3 regions of the Micromonospora sp. NPDC005205 genome follow, and region 2 is predicted to be linked to each of the others. Evidence: riboswitches for the same ligand, from Rfam matches in the RefSeq annotation. Region 2 holds a riboswitch; each other region holds the start of a gene.
What was found. Region 2 has a riboswitch for cyclic di-AMP ahead of ABZU43_RS03745 (hypothetical protein). Riboswitches for the same ligand answer to the same signal wherever they lie in the genome.
Positions count from the first base shown of each region.

Region 1: linked by a shared signal. The riboswitch ahead of ABZU43_RS01395 (NlpC/P60 family protein) and the one ahead of ABZU43_RS03745 (hypothetical protein) in region 2 are both predicted to bind cyclic di-AMP.
Region 3: linked by a shared signal. The riboswitch ahead of ABZU43_RS15100 (C39 family peptidase) and the one ahead of ABZU43_RS03745 (hypothetical protein) in region 2 are both predicted to bind cyclic di-AMP.

Region 1 covers NZ_JBEXHV010000001.1:296,415-302,977, forward strand. The annotation lists gene ABZU43_RS01385 (NlpC/P60 family protein) at 1-367, shown strand, start outside; gene ABZU43_RS01390 (peptidoglycan recognition family protein) at 423-2,405, opposite strand; cyclic di-AMP (ydaO/yuaA leader) riboswitch at 2,639-2,774, shown strand; gene ABZU43_RS01395 (NlpC/P60 family protein) at 2,851-3,828, shown strand; gene dcd (dCTP deaminase) at 3,889-4,467, opposite strand; gene ABZU43_RS01405 (pyridoxamine 5'-phosphate oxidase family protein) at 4,565-5,122, shown strand; tRNA gene ABZU43_RS01410 (tRNA-Gly) at 5,391-5,464, shown strand; gene ABZU43_RS01415 (DUF4240 domain-containing protein) at 5,522-6,109, opposite strand; gene ABZU43_RS01420 (2'-5' RNA ligase family protein) at 6,106-6,563, opposite strand, start outside.
Region 2 covers NZ_JBEXHV010000001.1:778,081-784,643, forward strand. The annotation lists gene ABZU43_RS03735 (MarR family winged helix-turn-helix transcriptional regulator) at 1-223, opposite strand, end outside; gene ABZU43_RS03740 (carbonic anhydrase) at 450-1,175, shown strand; gene ABZU43_RS03745 (hypothetical protein) at 1,232-2,251, opposite strand; cyclic di-AMP (ydaO/yuaA leader) riboswitch at 2,256-2,386, opposite strand; gene ABZU43_RS03750 (YibE/F family protein) at 2,553-3,929, opposite strand; gene ABZU43_RS03755 (copper-translocating P-type ATPase) at 4,346-6,310, shown strand; gene ABZU43_RS03760 (metal-sensitive transcriptional regulator) at 6,317-6,563, opposite strand, start outside.
Region 3 covers NZ_JBEXHV010000007.1:20,106-26,668, forward strand. The annotation lists gene ABZU43_RS15085 (acyltransferase) at 1-194, shown strand, start outside; gene ABZU43_RS15090 (hypothetical protein) at 288-770, shown strand; gene ABZU43_RS15095 (hypothetical protein) at 904-1,674, shown strand; cyclic di-AMP (ydaO/yuaA leader) riboswitch at 1,959-2,099, shown strand; gene ABZU43_RS15100 (C39 family peptidase) at 2,332-3,180, shown strand; gene ABZU43_RS15105 (alpha/beta fold hydrolase) at 3,304-4,050, shown strand; gene ABZU43_RS15110 (hypothetical protein) at 4,106-5,404, shown strand; gene ABZU43_RS15115 (CDP-glycerol glycerophosphotransferase family protein) at 5,436-6,563, opposite strand, start outside.

The sequences.
Region 1 (6,563 bases), 480 kb from region 2:
CATCAACGGCGTGTTCAGTGCGGCGGCCCGCACCGCGATCAAGACCGCCTGCGGCAAGGTCGGCAAGCCGTACGTCTGGGGTGCCACCGGGCCGAACTCGTTCGACTGCTCGGGGCTGACCCAGTACGCCTACAAGGCGGCCGGGATCTACCTGACGCACCACACCGGTGACCAGTGGAACGAGGGCAAGGCCATCTCGCGCGCCGACGCCCGCCCCGGTGACCTGGTGTTCTTCTTCTCCGGCCTGAGTCATGTCGGGCTGTACCTGGGTAACAACCAGATGGTGCACGCGCCACGCGCCGGCAAACCGGTGCAGGTGTCCAGCATTACCACGATGCCCATCGCCGGGTTCCGCAGACCTGGCTGATCGACCTCGCGCGACACGACGGCCCCCGGTCACCGACCGGGGGCCGTCGTGGTTCTCAGCGGGGTGCCCCCACCGGGGAGGGCACCAGCTGCACGTCGGCGAGGTCGACGTACATGATCCGGTGGCCGAACTGGATCTGCGCGTACCGGTTCTTGCCGCGAATGACCGTCCAGTCGCCGGGTGAGGAGCCGTCGAACGTGCTGGCCCGGTAGTACTCGCCGGCCAGCACCGCGCCGACGGCGTACCGCTGCCCGGCGGCCAGCGTGTACTGCAGCGGCGTGATCGCCTGGTAGGGCACCCCGTCCGGGTACGCGGACTGCTCCGGGTACGCCCGTCCGTACACCGGAACGGTGGCCCTTCCGGGCTTCGGCGTCGCCACGACTCCGACGGTCCAACTGGCGGTCGGCGCGGACGTCGGGTTGTGGAACCAGGCCCGCTGCCCGAGGTACCAGATCGCCGTCCAGTCGCCCTGCCGGCCGGCCAACGCGTACGTCTGCCCGGCGGACGCCCGGGCCCCGTGGTCCGACACCGCCATCGTGTTCGGGCTGCCGTCCGGGCGGAGCGCGATGTCGTTGACCAGCGGCGCGTCAGCGGACGGTGCGCTACGCAGCACCACCGCCGAGGAGCCGCGCGGCGCGCAGGGCACTCCCACCGTGACGCAGTCGGTGAACGCCGGCTGGTTGGTGGTGTAGTCCGGGTCGATCCGGACCAGCCCGGTGGCCGGGGTGCCGGTGTCCAGTCGAGGGGCGTGCAGCAGGTCGAAGTAGTGCGTCCAGTCCCAGTAGGGGCCCGGATCCCAGTGCATTCCCCGCACTGTGGAGGGGATGGTGCCGGGCACGTTGTCGTGGCCGATGATGTGCTGGCGGTCCAGTGGGATGCCCAGCCGCAGCGCCAGGTGCCGGACCAGCTTCGCCGAGGTCCGGTACATCGCCTCGGTGTACCAGGTGCCCTGCGCCGCGAAGCCCTCGTGTTCCAACCCGATCGACTTCGCGTTGACGTACCAGTTGCCGGCGTGCCAGCCGACGTCCTTCGTCTTGACGTGCTGGGCAATGTGCCCGTCGACCGAGCGCAGCGAGTAGTGCCAGCTCACGTAGGTCGGGTCCTGGACGAGTTGCAGGGTGGTGGCCCAACTCGCCTCGGTGTCGTGGATGACGATGTACTCGATCTTCTGCCGCGCGGGCCGGTCGGAGAGGTCGTGGTTGCCGTAGTCCCCGTCGCCGAACGCCTCGTAGGGCGCCGGGATCCACTCGCAGGAGATGGTGCGGGGGCATTCCACCCCGTCCGGGCGGGCCAGCCGGCGCAGGCCCAGCCGGTCCAGCCAGGAACGTTCGGGCCGCACCGCGCGGGCCGGCAGGGTGATCCGTTGGCCGTCGTCGGTCACCCGGGCTTCGCCCGCGCCGATGGTGGTGAAGACCTCGTCGGCGAAGGCCGCCGCGGCGTCGGCGCTGTCCGCGCCCGAGTAGCGGGCCACCGCGCCGTACCAGGCCGCCGGGTCGGTGTCCGCGCCGACCGGCGCGCCCAGATCCCTCTGGTACGCGCTCAGCAGCGCCGCCCCACCCCGGATGTTGAGGCCCGCGTCGGTACGCAGAGCCTCGGGGGCGGCACCGGTCAGCGCCGCGGCGGCGTCGACGGTCTGCAACGCGGCGGTGGACGGGGCGGGCGCCTCGACCGGTCGGGGCGCGGGCACCCGGGCCGGCCGGGAGCCGTCACCGCGTGGGTCCTCGGCACCGGTGTCGTGGTGACCGCGTCCGGGTAGGGCGGCCACGTGCCGTGCGTCGGTCAGGTGCATCGGGCCGTAGCCGCCACTGGTGCTCGGTGTGCCGGCGTTGGTGTCCCAACGGGACTCCAGGTAGGAGACGCCGAGCAGCACGACGGCCGGTACGCCGTACTCGGTGGCCGCGTCGGCGTACTGCTGTTGGCGGTCGGTGGTGGGCGCGGCAGCGGCCGGGCCGACGGAGAGTGGCACCGTGGTCGCGGCGGCGACCACGGTGGCGGCGAGCAGCGCGCGCCAGCCGGTCGACAGGGTTGGATGGTGCATCGAACCCCCTAGATTCTCGCGGAGTGAGGTCAAATCACCATCGCGCCGTCCGGGAGCTCGCGTCAATACCTTTCCATCTATCGAAGCTTGGGGAAAGAATTCTTCACACGGTCGGTGACCTCATCCAATCCGTACGGAGTGTCACGGCCGCACGGGTTGCGGATCGGTAACGGGCGTCTCTACTCTGGTCATTTGTCGGCCCGACAGCAGCTCCGCCCACCCCGGGCGGTAACGGACCGACACCGCCGAGTCGTTTCCGAGCGAACCGGGGACCCAGGTCCCTCGGGGTGAATCCGCAGCCACTGCGGTAGGGCGCCGACTTCCCGCCCGAACCCGTCAGCTAACCCGGTAGGCGGTCAGGAAGAAGGAGTACGGAACCCCGGTGGCACTCCATGCCCCGCGGCCGTCGTCCGAGCGGTCGGCATCAGCCGGCCCGGCGTCGATAGTGCCGCGTCCACGCTGGTCCCGCTTCACCACCGCACTCGCCGCGCTGGCCGGCGTCGCCGTCGTTCTGACCGGCAGTGCCACAGCGGCCCACGCCGACCCCTCCGTCGCCGAGATCGAGCGCCAGATCGACGCCGACTGGAACAAGCTCGAACCGATCATCGAACGGCACAACGCCACCCGCATCGACCTCGCCGCGAAGCGCAAGCAGGCAGACGCGCTGGCCGCCCGGATCACTCCGCTCGAGCGCCAGGTCGACGCCGCGATGGACAAGGTCAGCGCCCTTGCCGTACGCGCCTACATGGGTGAGAACGTCTCGACCGTCAACGCGATGCTGGGCAGCCGGTCGCCCAGCGAGGTGGTCGGCCAGCTCGAAATGCTGGACCGCTTCGCGCACAACCAGCAGAAGGACGTCCGCGAGGTGGCCGACCTGCGCGACCAACTGGCCGCGCAGAAGGCGCCACTGGACGAGATGGTGGCCCAGTTGACCCGCACGGAAGCCCAGCTGGCGGCGAAGAAGAAGCAGATCAACGACGAGATCGACCGCCTGCAGAAGCTGCGCCTGAAGGTGTACGGCAGCGGTGGCGGCGGTCCGCTGCGCCCGGCGCCCTGCCCGGGTAGCTACCCCGGCGGCGCCGCGGGTACCGCGGTCAAGTTCGCCTGCGCGCAGATCGGCAAGCCCTACGTCTGGGGTGCCGAGGGCCCGAACTCGTACGACTGCTCCGGGCTGATGCTGGCCGCCTGGGCGAAGGCCGGCGTGTCGCTGCCGCACAACGCCGCCGCGCAGAGCCGGGTCACCAAGAACGTCAGCAAGGGTGACCTGCGCCCCGGCGACCTGGTCTTCTACTACAGCGACATCCACCACGTCGGCATGTACGTCGGCGGCGGCTGGGTGGTGCACGCCTCGCAGGCCGGTCAACCGGTCAAGATGAAGAAGGTCGACGACGGCCCGATCCACAGCTACGGCCGTCCAGGCTGACCCAGTGTGACCGAAGGGCCCGTCGCGATCCCGTCGCGGCGGGCCCTCGTCGTTCTGGTCCTAGCGGGTGGGCCAGGTGCGCCAGTGCTGCCAGGCGCGGCTGGGTGTCGGCCCCCGCTGGCCCTGGTAGCGCGAGCCGTAGACCACCGAGCCGTACGGGTGCTCGGCCGGCGAGGAGAGCCGGAAGATGCAGAGCTGCCCGATCTTCATGCCCGGCCACAGGGTGATCGGCAGGTTCGCCACGTTCGAGAGTTCCAGCGTCACGTGACCGGAGAAGCCTGGGTCGATGAAACCGGCGGTGGAGTGCGTGAGCAGCCCGAGCCGGCCCAGGGAGCTCTTGCCCTCCAGCCGGCCGGCGAGCTGGTCACCCAGCGAGATGACCTCCAGCGTCGAGGCGAGCACGAACTCCCCCGGGTGCAGCACGAACGGCTCGCCGTCGGGGACCTCGACCGCCGAGGTGAGGTCGTCCTGCTGCATGGCCGGATCGATGTGGGTGTAGAGGTGGTTGTTGAAGACCCGGAACAGCCGGTCGAGTCGGACGTCGATGCTGGAGGGTTGGACCAGGGTGGGCTCGAACGGCTCCAAGCCCAGCGTGCCGGCCTTGATCTCGGAGACCAGGTCACGGTCGGAGAGCAGCATCGGACCACCATAGCCGCGTTGCCGGAAGTGGCCGGATTCGGTGCCGGACCAGCGCGTCGAGGTCGCTACTCGTACATTTGTTCGATAGAATGCCCACATGGCTTCCTGGTCCGAATTCGCCGCCGACGAGCCCCGACTCGCCGACGGGATCCGCGTTCTCCTTCAGCAGTACGGGCCGGGCTTCGGCTATCTGGCCACGGTCCGTGCCGACGGCGGGCCCCGCGTCCATCCGGTCTCCCCGGTCATCACCGCCGAGGGGCTGTTCTGCTTCATCATCGACTCGCCCAAGCGCCGCGACCTCGAACGTGACGGCCGTTACGCGCTGCACTCGTTCCCTGCGGAGGAGAGCGACGACGAGGCGTACGTGGCGGGTCACGCCCGCCCGGTGACCGATCCGATCCGGGTGGCGCAGCTGGCGCAGAGCGCCCGCGCCGAGCCGCAGGTCGACTGGCGGCTCTTCGAGTTCACCGTCGACGTGGCCATGCTCACCCGCCGCGAGCAGCACATCGCGGGCATTCCGGGTCTCGGGCCGAGTCGGCCGGCCGTTCGGGTCTGGCTCGACCCAAACGCCCAGTCGGCGGTGGCAGCGCCCCTCGCCGTCCCGCAGACGCGCCCGACCCTCCTCAGCCGTGACGTCCAGTGCACGGCCGCCTGACCACACGACCGGCAGATCATCGGTGCTGGCTCCGTCGTGACGGAGCCAGCACCGATGCGTACGCCCGCCACACCCGGCGAGCCGCCACTTCCGCATGACCCACTCGACTTCGGCGAACCGCGGTATCCCGGCGCTGCGGATACCCCGACTTCCAGGAAACCGAGTGGATCATCCCTGCCGACCCGGGCGGCACGGTCCGCAGACACCTGCGGTCACCGGGGGTGCCTGGGTGCATGGGCCCGACGACTCGGGTACAGTGGTGCCGCTTGCGGGTGTAGTTCAATGGCAGAACATCAGCTTCCCAAGCTGACAGTGCGGGTTCGATTCCCGTCACCCGCTCCACGATCAAAGCCCTGGTCAGGACAACAGTCCCAGCCAGGGCTTTTGATGTTGCGCTGGTCAGGGCTTCACGTAGTGCTGGCGGGGGAACAAGCGCATGAGGCGCGGCAGGCGTTGTTCGATCTCGGCGAGGCTGTCGCTGTCCCAGGGTTCATCGATTGGGGCTGGATCGAAGTACGGGCGGTGGCCCCGGGCGTCCAGCGCTTCATAGAGGCTGTCTTCACGCCCGGTGATGTGGTCGTAGGCGCTGGACGCCACGTAAGCGAGTTCTTCCCAGTGCGGCCACTCCGCGTCCGCCCGTTCCCAGAGACTGCGGCCGGCGAGCGCACGCACAGCGGGCAGGTCGGCGAGGTTGTCGGGGTTTTGGGCGACGTGCTGCCACCAGCGCTGCCCCTGGCCGATGAGCCATGGTTGGAAGTACCAGAACCCGTCGCTGCTACACAGGCCGTCCATGATCTGGTTGGCTGCGCCCCACATGGCGTAGGTATCGAGCGGGCGGCGCGCAGCCTCCAGGTGGACCTGGAAGTCCGCGATGTGCTCCAGTGAAACGCGGTTGAGCCGGTACGCCAACCAGTCCAGTCTTCGGGCCGGGTCGGTCGTCTCCTCGGCTGACCGCTCCAGGAACTTCCAGAATTCCGCCGAGTTCACGTCAAGGACGGTAACGGTCCAGCCGGCGTAGGTGGTGTGGTGCCTAGCGGGAACTCGCAGAGGGTGCGCCAAGGGCTGGTGTCCGGTGTTCCGGCGATGAGCCTGACTCTGTCGATGGCCGCGGTGATCGGCAGGTGCGTGGAGATGGTTTCTGCGGCGTGGCTCAGCGTGGGCTTGGCGGCGTCGTGACCGATGGTCAGGTGCGGCACCACATCGCTGTGCGCCCCGGCATAGGGGGGCGCCTCGGGAAACTGCTGCCACACGGCCGAAGTGAGCTCCCGGAACGGGCGAGCTGGCTGCGGAGCAAGCCAGACGACCGTGTCACCGAACCAGCCGACGTCCGTCAGTGCGACGTCGAACCGCGGTATCCCGGCAATGGTCTCGCGCAGTACGGCCAAGACCTGCTCATCGATCTGCTGCGGGGGCAGGAACGGGTAGAGGACGGTCACGTGCG
Region 2 (6,563 bases):
TGTATTCGTTGCGTCGTCCGACCCGGGTGCGGTGCAGGTAACCGTCCGCCTCCAGGTCGGCGACGATCGCCTGCGCGGCCCGTTCGGTCACCCCGACCTCGGCTGCGACGTCACGCAGCCGGGCGGTCGGATCGCGGGCGATGGCCAGCAGGACGTGCCCGTGATTGGTGAGGAACGTCCAGTTCCGCCCACTGCCGGTGTCGCCTGTCACCGTGCTCGCCATCGTGTGACCGCCCTTCCGGATGTCCGTCTGCCCTCGCGAGAGTCTGGTCCGCCCCGCCCCGGGAAGGTTGCCCAGGGTATGGCCGGAGTCAACGTATGAAATCTAAATCACGCATACCTTGACGCATCTTACGGTGCGTGTGACGGTGGAGCACGAGCCAGCGCCCGCCGCCCGGCCGGCGGAGAGCCGGTTTGACCAGGTCAGATGCGTCGAGACGAGGTGCGGGATGAGTCATACCGGGAGCTCCGGCGGTCAGCCGGGTCCGCAGCGGATTACCGACGGGGCCACCGCGCTCAGTGAGCCGACCCGGGCGTACGCGGAACTGGTCGCCGGCAACCGGCGCTTCGTCGATGGCGCCCCACGCCACCCCAACCAGGATGCCGGGCACCGGGCCGCGGTGGCCGACGGGCAACACCCGTTCGCGGTGATCGTCGGCTGCTCCGACTCGCGACTGGCTGCCGAGATCATCTTCGACCGGGGGCTGGGCGACCTGTTCGTGGTTCGCACCGCCGGGCACACCGCCGGCCCCGAGGTGCTCGGCAGCGTCGAGTACGCGGTGACAGTGCTCGGCACCCCGCTGGTGGTGGTGCTCGGTCACGACTCCTGCGGTGCGGTGCAGGCCGCCCGGGAGTCCGCCGCGACCGGTACCGCGCCGAGTGGCCATCTGCGCGCCGTGGTCGACGCCGTGCTGCCCAGCCTGCGCCGGGCCGCGGACGAGGGCGTGGACGACATCGACGGCATCGTCGACATCCACATCGCACAGACCGTCGAGACGCTGCTCGGGCAGTCGCCCGTGCTGGCCGACGAGGTGGCGCGGGGGCGGTGCGCGGTGGTGGGCGTGTCCTACCGACTGGCAGCCGGAGCGGTACGCCCGGTGGCCGCCGTTCCGGCCGGCTTCACGACGTTGACGACTCCGGCCTCGACCGACCCGGCCGCGCCTGCCACCGTCTGACGCGACGAGGGCCGCTCCGCGTTACGCGGAACGGCCCTCGACGGGGATCGTGCGGGTCAGAGCAGCGACATGTGGACGTGGTCGGTGTGGTTCGACGGCCCGCTGTACGAACTCCAGCCGGTGGCCGGGAACCAGATCTGCCGGTTCCAGATCACGTAGTAGATGCCGAGCCGGTCGGCGTTACGGATGAGGAACGCGGCGACGTTGTTGCCGTACGTCCGGGTGTCGTTGTTGTGCCACGGGGAGAACCCGCTCTTCTGTAGCGACCAGTCGCAGGCGCGGCCCTTCGGGTGCTCCCACGGCCCGCCGGGGCGGTAGCAGCCGACGAACCGGTTGAAGCCGGCCGCCTTGACCTCCTTGTACGCGTGCAGCGTGCGCGGCGTGATGCAGCCGGAGGTGGTGGGGTCGTTCTCGCTGCACGACTGGGCCTTCCAGTCACCGTCGGCAGTGCGACCCGGGCCGATCTTCGCGACCTTGGAGGTGGCATCCACCAGGCCGCCGGTGAAACCCTTGCCGCCGACGAGGGAGAGCGCCTTGTCGGCCTCGCTCTTGCGCTTCGCCATCAGGGCGGTCTGCTTCTGCTGCTCGCGCACCTCGGTGTCGAGGGCCAGCTTGGCCTGCTCGGCGCGGGCCTTCACCTCGTTGACCTCGGAGAGCTTCTTCTCGTTGACCATGTTGATCTCGTCGAGCAGCCCGGCGCGCTGGACGAACGAGTCGGGCGCGTCGCTCTCCAGCAGCATCGCGACCGCGCCGATCCGGCCGGTCCGGTACGCCTGTGCGGCGATCTGCCCGACCTGCGGGGCCAACGCGTCCAGTTCGGCCTTGGCCCGGTTGACCTCCGCCGCCAACTCGCTCTGCCGCTTCTTGGACTTGTCCAGCTTGGACTTCGCGGCGGAGTAGTCACGGTTGGCCTGCTCGATGACGTCGTTGAGCAGCTTGGGCTCGCCGTCCTCCTCGTGCCCGGACGGTGTGGGGTTCGTCGGGGCGGCGTGCGCCGGGAACGGCCCGGCGAACACGGTCAGTGCGGCGATCACGGCCACCACGGGTGTCAACCAGCGGCGTAGGGGTGCCGTCACAATGTTCCCTTCCGTCGACCGCCGACCGGGTTAGCTGACGGGTTCGGGGCGGAAGTGGCCCCTACCGCTGATGCGGATTCACCCCAGGTACCTGGGTCCCCGGCTCGCCGGTTGGCGATTGGGCGGTGGCACCGCAGACGCCGCTTCGCGCCTTCATCGGTAACCGGCAGCGAGGTTACCCGAGAGTCGACCGGCTGAGCTACGCCTGGATGCCGACCAAAAGCGTCATTTCGCCATAGCGTTGAGTGACCAGTGACGGGGTTCTCAGGGTGGATGCCCGATCTGGTCACGCTGAGGAGTGTCACCATGCCGTATCCGTGCTCCTGTTCGACTTCGGCCACCGGTCGGTGGCCTCGGGTGGGGGTGCGGTCCGCGTCCGGTCCGGTTCGTCGGAGCCGGCCGTTCGCGGTGAGCTGAGTGCGGCCAGTGCCTCGCTGCGGTCCGGCTGGGGCCGGGGCTGGGGCGCGGGAGCGTCGGTGGGCGCTGAGGCGTCGCTGCGCCCGGCGGCGGTGACCACCGCGGCCAGCCCGGTGGTCAGCGGCACGGCGGCGATCAGACCGAGGGTGGCGACCGCGCTGCGGACGATCTCCTGCGCGAGGAACTCACTGGTGAGGATCTGCCCGATCGGCCGCGAGTCGGCGGTGAGCAGGAGCAGCAGGGGCAGTGACGCACCCGCGTACGCCAGCACGATGGTGTTGACAGTGGAGGCGATGTGCGCGCGGCCGACCCGGGTGGCGGCACGGTAGAGCTGCAACCGGGTCAGCCCGGGGTTGGCGTTCGCCAGTTCGGTGACGGTGGCCGCCTGGGTGACCGTCACGTCGTCGAGTACCCCGAGTGACCCGATGATGATTCCGGCGAGCAGCAGTCCGTGCAGGTCCACGTCGCCCTGGAACATCGACAGGGTGGTGGCGTCCTCGCTGCCGAAGCCGGTGAGGTGGGTCGCGGCGGTGGCGATGGTGGCGAGCACGCCGGTCAGGACCAGGCTGCCCAGGGTGCCGAGCACCGCGACCGAGGTCTGTGCGGTGACCCCGTGGGTCAGATAGAGCACCACGAACATGATCAGGGCCGCGCCGACCACCGCCACCAGCAGCGGTGACCTGCCGGCGCTGATGCCCGGCAGCACGAAGGTGAGCAGGATGGCGAAGCTGGCGGCCAGCCCGGCGAGCGCGGCCAGACCTCGCCACCGACCGAACGCGACGATCGCGGCCGCGAAGATCACCGCCAGCCACACCATCGGGGTGCCGCGTTGGTGCTCGGCGATGTTCCAGTTGCTGGTGGCGGGATCGGTCGGGTCGGCCAGCTCGACCAGGACCACCTCGTCGCCGACCTCGACCCGGGGTGCGCCGGGCCCGTCGGGCACCGGAGTCCGTACCTGCTGGCCGGCGGTCGGCCCGTCGTCCACCCGCACGTCGACAGTGCCGCACCGCCCATCGCCGACCCTCGGTGTGCCCTCGGGGACCGACGGCGCCGGCGGGCACGGCTCGCTCACCACCCGTGTGACAGTGCCGGGGTAGCGCGGCACGTCGGCACCACCATCGGTCTGCGGTGACCCGCCGCGCGGCCAGAGCAGCACCGCGGCCAGCACGGTGGCGACGAAGAGGGGTACCACAGTCACGACGAGGATCCGTCGCACCCGAGGCGGGGCGGACGGAGCGGGGTGAGTGTGGTCGGCGGCCAAGGTGAGACTCCCAACGATCCGGTGCGGGATACGGGTCAGCGGGCCGGGCGGTTCACCGTTGCGGTGGAAACGCGGCGGACGGCGGGGCGGATCGCTGCCTGATGACCGCTTGATCACGGACGGTCAGTGCTCGGCCCGGTCGGCCGAGGGCACCGCCACGACGTGGCGGCGCCGGTGCCCGACTGTGCAGCGGCATTCGGAGGGCCATCGGGGGAGATGCTAGCCAGCCCCTCCGAGGGTTGCAGGTCGCGGCGGAGTGTCGGGCGGCCGAACCGCTCGCGCGGCGGTCTCCGGGGCGGCATGTTGGAGCCATGCCCGCTCCGTCACCGTCCGGCCCCGACCGACCGCGACACGCCGAACCCGTGCCACACGACAAGCATTCCGGGCACGACAAGCACGCCGGACACGATCCGGCGATGTTTCGCCGCCGGTTCTGGGTCTGCCTGGTGTTGACCATCCCGGTGGTGCTGACGAGTCATCTCGTGTCGGGTCGGCTGGGCCTGAGCGGGGACGTCGTCCCCGGTCAGGGCTGGGTGGGCCCGGTGCTCGGCTCGGTGGTGTTCTGGTGGGGCGGTTGGCCGTTCCTGGTTGGCGCGGTTCGAGAGGTCCGGGACCGGGCGCCCGGGATGATGCTGCTGGTCGCGATGGCGATCACCGTCGCGTACGCCGCGTCCCTGGCGACCAGCGTCGGCGTCTTCGACCTGGACTTCTGGTGGGAGTTGGCCGCGCTGGTCACCATCATGCTGCTCGGGCACTGGCAGGAGATGAAGGCCATCGGACAGGCCCGGGGAGCGCTGGCGGCGCTGGCCGCGCTGTTGCCGGACGAGGCCGAACGGGTGCCGGCGGACGGGCGGGTCGAGGCCGTGCCGGTGACGGGCCTGCGGATCGGCGACGTGGTGCTGGTCCGGCCGGGAGGCCGGGTGCCGGCGGACGGCCGTGTCGTCGAGGGCGGCGCTGAGCTGGACGAATCGATGATCACCGGGGAGTCGCGGCCGGTCGTCCGGACGACTGGCGACCGGGTGGTGGCCGGCACCGTCGCCACCGACTCGGCGATCCGGGTGCGCGTCGAGGCGTTGGGTGAGCAGACCGCCCTCGCCGGCATCCAGCGGATGGTCGCCCAGGCCCAGGCTTCCGGTGGACGGGCCCAACTGTTGGCCGACCGGTTCGCCGCCGCGCTGTTCTACCTGGCCACCGGCACCGCCGTGCTGACCGTGCTGGTCTGGACCGCGCTCGGTCAGCCCGACGAGGCGGTGGTCCGTGCGGTCACCGTCCTGGTGATCGCCTGCCCGCACGCGCTGGGTCTCGCCATCCCGCTGGTCGTCGCGCTCTCCACCGCGCTCGCTGCACGGTCCGGGATTCTGGTCAAGGACCGGTTGGCCCTGGAGCGGATGCGGACCGTCGGCGCCGTGCTCTTCGACAAGACCGGCACGCTGACCCGAGGCGAGCACGGGGTGACCGACCTGGCGACGGCGTCCGGCGTCGAGCGGAGCGAGGTGCTGCGGATCGCGGCCGGTGTCGAGTCGGATAGCGAACATCCGTTGGCCCGGGCGATAGTGGCGGCGGCCGGCCGCGGCGGCCCGGCCCGGGCAGCCGGGTTCCGGTCGCTGCCGGGCCGCGGTGTGAAGGCGACAATCGACGGTACGGAGTACGCGGTGGGCGGGCCGGCGCTGCTGCGCGAACTGGGCGTTTCGCTCCCGGCGGAGCTGGAGGCCGCGACCGGGCGGTGGTCGGCGCGGGGTGCCGCGGTGTTGCACCTGGTGCGGCTGCCCGACGCCGTGCTCGGTGCGTTCGCGTTGACCGACGAGGTGCGTCCGGAGGCCCGGCGCGCTGTCGACGAGTTGCGTGCCGAGGGTGTCCGGACCATCGCCATGATCACCGGTGACGCCCGGCCGGTGGCCGAGGCGGTCGCCGCCGACCTCGGCTTCCGGCCCGGCGTCGACGAGGTCTTCGCCGAGGTGCTGCCGGCCGAGAAGGACGATCGGGTGGCCGAGCTCCAGCGGCGGGGGTTGGTGGTGGCGATGGTCGGTGACGGGGTGAACGACGCGCCTGCGCTGGCCCGGGCGGACGTGGGCATCGCGATCGGCGCGGGCACCGATGTGGCCATCGAGTCCGCCGGGGTGGTGCTGGCATCCTCGGACCCGCGCGGGGTGGGGGCCGTGGTGCGGCTGTCCCGGGCGTCGTACCGGAAGATGCGACAGAACCTGGCCTGGGCGGCCGGCTACAACGTGGTGGCGCTGCCGCTGGCCGCCGGGGTGCTGGCCTGGGCGGGTGTGGCGTTGAGCCCGGCGGTGGCCGCGGTGCTGATGTCGGCGTCGACGATCGTGGTGGCGCTCAACGCTCAGTTGCTGCGCCGGGTCCGTCTCGATCCCGCGCCGGACTGAGCGCGGTCAGCCGCGCTTCATGAGCCGGCCGACCGCCGCCATCATCTCGGTGGCCATCTCGTCGGCCCGACCCTCGGCGGCGCCCTCGTGCATGCAGTGCCGGGCGTGCCCGTCGAGCAGCCCGAGGGCCACCTTGTCGAGGGCGGCCTGGATGGCGGAGATCTGGGTGAGCACGTCGATGCAGTAGCGGTCGTCGTCGACCATCTTCTCGATGCCCCGGACCTGCCCCTCGACGCGGCGGAGCCGCGCGAGC
Region 3 (6,563 bases), on a different contig from region 2:
GCTTCGTCGAAACTCCGATGATGCGCCGGCTCGCGCCGCGCCGCGCGGCCCGTCCAGCGCCCGTCCCGCGACAACGCCCGGCCGGCGACGACGACGCGCGAGACCCCGCGAGCACCGCCCGCGGCGAGGTCGACGGACCCGCCGACGAGGCCGGTCAGGCTGGCGGTCGATCAGCCTACGTCGACCTGCGCTGACGGCGTCCACCCTGGTCAAAGGGGGTCGGCGCGGCGTGATCCGACACGCCCGTGGTCGATGCGCACGGGTTGGCGCGACGGTAGCGTGGGGACGTGCTTCCGGTCGCGTTCACCTGTCCGCTGTGGTGGGTGGCGCGCTGGGCGACTCGGGTGCTGACCAGCCTCGCCGTCGTCGCGGCCCTGGCGCTCGGCGCAGGCCCGGCCACGGCCGCCACGTCGACGCCTGGCACGGGGCCCACGTCGAGCGTGGTGCCGACCACTGTCGCCGGCTCGCTGGCGGCCTCCTGCCGACACGCCGCGCCAACGGAGTCAACCGTCATCTACGCCGGCCGTGCGCCGGGCGACGCTGGTGCCGACGCCACCGGCTCGGGGGCACTTGGCGCGGCCCGTCCGGCCGCAGCGAAGGCCACCGAGGAGTCGGTCCCGACCTGGTCGGTCGACGCGCCGGTGGCGCTCCCCGGCGATCAGGGCACCATCGCGGCCGGCGTGCTGCCGGCCAGGGCGGCCGAATCTGACCGGCTGCCCCTCGTCGCCAGTGCGAGCGGTCGGGCTTCCCGGGCCCCACCCGGGCGCTGAGCCACCGGGACGACCGTCCCGCCGCCGCGCCCTGTCGACCCACCCGCTCCCTGACCCGCCGACCCGTGGCCCGCCGTGGCCCGCTGGTCGGCGCGGCTTTCCATCGCACTGCTCTCTCCCCGAGGTGCCGACCATGGAGACCGTCGTCTTCTACCAGTTCGTGACCGAGGTGCCGCGGGCCGCCGCCATCTGGTCGACGCTGTTCCTGCTGACGCTGGGCCTGCTCACCGTGCTGGCCGCCCGCCCCGAACGGGCCCGGCCGACCGGCGATCCGGTCCCGGCCGGGCTCACCGCTCAGGAGCTGGCCGACGCCGAGGCCGTCGACAGGCGCCGCTACGCCGAGGAGGTGGCCGTTGCCGCGGCCCGCGCGGCCACCACCGCCCAGCGGCGGCGTGCCGCCTGGCTGGCCGCTCAGGAACAGCTGGAGCAGGCCTGGATCGGGTACGACGAGGCGGACGCCGCCGCGCGTCGCTTCGCTGGCGCGGGGGCACTGCCCACCCCGCAGACCCCACACACCCCCGCCGAGTACGCCGCCCGGGAACGCTATCTGCACCGGGCGGCGATGGCGGCGTACTGGCGGGGCGACCTGACCATGGCGCAGCTCGGCGACGTGTTCGGGCACCGGCGCGGTTGGGATCCCCGGCGACACCCGGTCGAGCAGGAGGTGCTGATCAGCCGGGTGATCCGGGATGCGCGGTCGACCGACTACCAGGTGGCCGCCGACCGTGAGCGGGTCGCCTGGCGCGACGCGGAGTTGGCCGCCGAGTCGGCTCGTGCCCTCGCCGAGGAGGCGTACGCGGCGGCGGCCCGGCTCCGCCCGAGCGTGGTCCCCGCGCGCCGCACGGTCGCCGGGACGTTGCGTCCCGCCGTCGTGGCACTGTGGCGCCCGGCCCGGGTGGGTTGAGCCCAATCCGTTATGTGAGGCCGGTCACCCATTCGGGAAATCGGACGTCCGACGCGATCGACGGGATTGTTCCCGCGATTGTGGCCGCGTTCTTTACGGCCTGTCCGGTTGTCGCCCCTAGGCGTCGCCGTAACTGGTTGTCCCATCGAGTCACATCATCGGCATTACGCGCAGAAATTGTGGCGCCAATTGGGGTTTACGCAGGTGAACCTGGCTTGGCAGGGCGTTGAGACGCCAGTAGTGTCGTCCCGTCCGGTGCGGTAACCGATCGCAAGACGCGACGCCGCATCGACCCGCTTAATCGTGATCTACGAACCGGGGACCCACCAGTAAGTCCGGGGTGAATCCGCGAGCCACGGCCCGCGGTAGGGCGTCTTCCCGCCCGAATCCGTCAGCTAACCCGGTAGGCGGTGTCGGAAGGAGTCCCATCCTCGTGCAGCACCTTTCCACCCCTCGGTTGTTCCCTCGCCTCCACGGCGCGGCGGTGCACCCGCTCAATCGTCGCGTGACGGTGAGCTGACCCCCCGGGTCATCGCCTTTCCCGCCCGGCCGATCCGGGCGTTCCCCTGAGCGGTTCACACCCGCGGACCACGGTCCGCGCGCTGGCGCCTGCCCGGATGCCGGTCCGGCCCCGGTGTGCCGCTCTCCCCCCGATCCGTGGAGGACCCCGTGAAGCACACCCTGCAGCGTCAGCTCCGTCGCCTCGCCACCGAGCGCCCGTACCAGATCGTCGCCGCCTCCGCCGCAGCCCTCGCTATCGCCACCACCACCGGCGCCCTGCTCACCACTGCTGACGACGCCCCGGCCGGCCAGCGCACCGCGACCACCGTCGCCGAGATGCGCAGCGACGTCGCCGCCTCCCGCAGTGAGGCCCGGGACGCGTCCCCCTCTGCCAGCGCCGCGCCGACCACGGCCGCCCCGGCCACCAGCGCCGCGTCGCCCGCTGCCAAGGCCAAGAGCAACCCCGACCTCACCCGTAAGCCGACGCCGCCGAAGCCTCCCGCGACGAAGGTGCTCGACTACGACTACGAGGCGCAGAACACCTACTACAACTGCGGCCCGGCGGCCACCCGGAACGCGCTCAGCGCCGCGGGCATCGACCGCACGCAGGAGGAGCTCGGCGCCGAACTGGGCACCACCGAGATGGGCACCAACTCGGCCGAGGACACCACCCGGGTGCTCAACGCCGAGGTGAAGGGCTCCCCGTACCGGACCCGGATGTTCCCCGGCACGCCCAGCCCGGCCCAGATGGACCGGCTCCAGGCTGACGTGGTGAAGGCCGTCACCGACGGCCGGGGCGTGGTGGCCAACGTCGTCGGGGACGCCGTCGACACCGACGGCGGGTGGCACTCCTACGGCGGTGGGCACTACATCGCCGTGGTGGGCTACAAGGACAACGGTCGCACCGTGCGGATCGCCGACTCGGCGAACCCGGCCGACCCGTCGTACTGGATCACCACGATCGACCTGGCCAACTGGATCACCAGCCGGGGCTACTCCGCCTGACCCGGGCACCCTGACCGCCGCGGGCGCCGTCTCCCACAAGGAGCCGGCGTCCGCGGCGTTTGTCCGCCCGGCCCGCCATCGACGGCCCTCGTACCCGACCGTGAACCGTGGGAGACTGCGGCCGTGGTGGATGAAACGGGTGGTCACACCGGCCGCGGGCCGGTCCTGCTGCTGCTGCACGGGATGGGAACGACCGGGGACGTGTGGTTGCCCTGGGCCCCGTACCTTGAGCAGCACTGGCCCGGGCGGTGGCTGGCACCGGACCTCGCCGGCCACGGCTGGGCGTCGCCGCTGCCGTCGTACTCCTTCGCGGGCTTCGCTCAGCAGATCGCGCGGGCCCTCGTCCCCGACGACCGGCTGGTCGTGCTCGGGCACTCGCTGGGTGGGGTGGTCGGCCTGGCGCTGGCCGCCCGCGACGCCGGAACGCCGGTGGATGCCGTGGTCGGGCTGGGCATCAAGGCACTCTGGTCACCCGCCGAGCTGAGCCGCGCCGCCGAGCTCGCCGCCCGACCGGTGAGCTGGTTCGCCACCCGCACCGAGGCGGCTCGCCGCTACCTGCGGGTCGCCGGGCTCACCGGTCTGGTCCCGCCGGACCACCCGGTGGTGGAAGCCGGGCTGCGCCAGGTCGACGGCCGGTGGCGCCTCGCCATGGACCCCGCGGCCTTCGCCGTCGGCGAGCCCGATCTGGCCGCGCTGCTGGCGGCGACCGACGTGCCGGTGGTGCTGGCGCGCGGGGAGAGCGACCCGATGGTCACCGACGAACAGCTCAAGGAGTACGGCGTACCGGTCGCCACGCTGCCCGGTCTCGGACACAACGCGCACGTGGAGGACCCGGCGGCGGTACTGGCGCTGCTGGACCCGTACCGCTGAGGTGCGGTGAATACCGGTCGTGTGACAGCACCCTGCGACGTACGCTTCCGCGTCGATGCCTATCACTGAATCGACACTGCTCGTCAGCGTGAGCCTCAACGTCGTCGACACCCGCCTCGACGACGCGGTGCGTCGCTGCCAACCACTCGCCGCGACGCTCGACGCGCACAACCTTGAGGTGGCTCGGACCGACCCCGACGGTGCCCGCACGGGGGTGAACGTGGAGCTGACGCTCCTACCGCCCCCGCCCCCGCCCGCCGCCGCCGACGGCCAGAAGGCTGCGCACCAACTGGCTGCGCCCCTGCTGAGCCGCTTCGGGTGGGTGAACGTCGATCTGGAGGTGGGGGAGTCGGGGCGCGGCCATCCGACGCTCTTCGCGTCCGGTTCGGAGCGGACCAGGGACGGAATGACGCCGCTCAGCGTGTCCGTCCTCGCCGTGGCCGACAACGCCGACGACGCTCTGGGCCTGCCGGGAGGTGCGCCCGCCGCAGAGGCCACCGCTGCTGTCCGGCGGCTGCCCGTGGTGGCCGCCGAGGACGATGTCGTGGTGCGGGTGCGCGCCTGCCTGGAGGCCCCGAATCTCGATGCGGCGCTGACCAGCTGCCTTCCGCTGCTCGGACGGCCCGACGTGTGGTCCGCCGTCGTCCAGCCGCGGGCGGCCGAGATCGACGGGGTTTGGGAGCTGACCCTGCTCCTCGTGCTGCGGCCGGTCGGTGTGTCGCCGCGCGCACCTTTCGGACGGGCGGTGGCCGCTCTGGCGACGGAGTTCGGGCTGTCGGCGACGGAGTTGCGCATGCACCCGGTCAGGTCGTGGTCGATGGGCGTGCTGGAGGCGAGCCGCCCGCCCACGGCAGCGCCGACGGTCCAGGCTCTGTATCTGCGCGCGGGCGCTGACCCGTGCGACCCGCTCCCGGTGGACCACCCGGTGGAGACCCGGGAGATGGTGCTCCGGGGCCAGGACGGGAACGAAGTGGACGCTGTCGAGTTGTTGAACGCGATCGAGGAAGCATTGCGAGACGAGGTGCAGCTCGGGCTGGTGGTCGACGTCGTCGGTCCGGTTACGGACGCCGCAGCCGTCGTGCAGCGGCTGTTCTGGCTTGACGGCGAGGACATCGATTCGATCACAAGCGAAGTCCTCGCCGACGGACGACAGCGGATCGTGGCGAGCCTCGGGTCGACGTTCACCGCTGCGGAGGAAGCGGTGCGGGTCACCGTCGCGTCAACGGAGCTGCACCCGTGGGAGCGATCGGTGCCCGGGTCGCTCGACGGTCCCGCGACAGCCGAGTGGAAAGCGCCGGCTGGCACGTCCGGAGTCGTACGGGTGGAGGTGACCGCCGGGCGCCGGTCGGGCTGAGCTGGCCTCCTGCCTGACCCGACAGCCCGGCTCAGGCGAGGGGGGAGAGCTGTGGCGTGTGCTCGGCCGCCGGGTCGTCCGTCGCCGCCAGCTCCCGGCGGGCGGCGGCCAGGAACGCCTCGGCGTACGACTCGGCCGGGAAGTCACCCAGGTAGCGGCGGCGGGTGGCCCAGCGGGCCTCGGCCAGCGGGTCGGTGTCCAGCAGGGCGGTCAGCACGTCGTCCACGTTGGACATGTCCCGACGTAGCACGTAACCCGACCCGGCCAGCGGGAACCGCTCCACGAACCGGTCGCCCTCGTCGCCCATGTCGGTGACCGCGTACGGCTTGCCGGAGTAGAGGAAGTCCGAGATCACTCCGGACACGTCGGAGACCAGCGCGTCGGCGGAGTTGACGCACTCGGTCAGGCTCAGCTCCCGAGCCGCCGCGCCGACCACGTGCTGGCGGCCGGTGCGGGCCCGGTCGGCGACGAGCAGCTCGGTCAGGCGGCCCAGTTGCCGGGCCGAGGCCGGGTTCTGCGTGGTGTACGGGTGGGCTCGCAGGATCACCGTCGCGCCGCGTTCCAACAGTCGGCGCAGCAGGCTTTCGGCCACCGGTAGCGAGCAGTAGTCGGCGTCGGCGTGGTGCCCGGTCCAGGTCGGCGTGTAGAGCACCGTCGGGTGCGCCAATCCTCTTGCGGGCTCCGGGCGTACCTCGATCGACTCGACCTGTGGACGACCCACCACCACGAACTTGTCGGCCGGGATCTGCACTCCGGCGCGGGCGTACCTGTCGATCGCCGCCTGCCCGGCCACGAAGATCCGGTCGAAGATCCCCGACACCGGGTTGGCGCTCGGCGCCTTGTCGCTGTCGCCGTGGTGCAGCTGAATGTGGGTGAGCTGGGTGAAGCGGACGCAGTGGCTGTTCTTCGCACCGTGGTTGACGTAGAACGCCGCCCGCAGGCTCGGCACCAATGCCTGGTCCATCGCCCCCAGGGTGGGGCAGTAGACCACCGGCGCGTCGGTGGCCGCCGCGATCGGGGCCAGGAACTCCGGCTCACGCAGCACGACCAGGAACGGTCGGCCGATCCGTTCCAGGTACGGCAGCCACATGGTGACCTGGTATTCCGAGCCCGGAGGCGCGGAGAAGTAGAGCAGGAACTCCGGCTGGTGCCGGCGCAG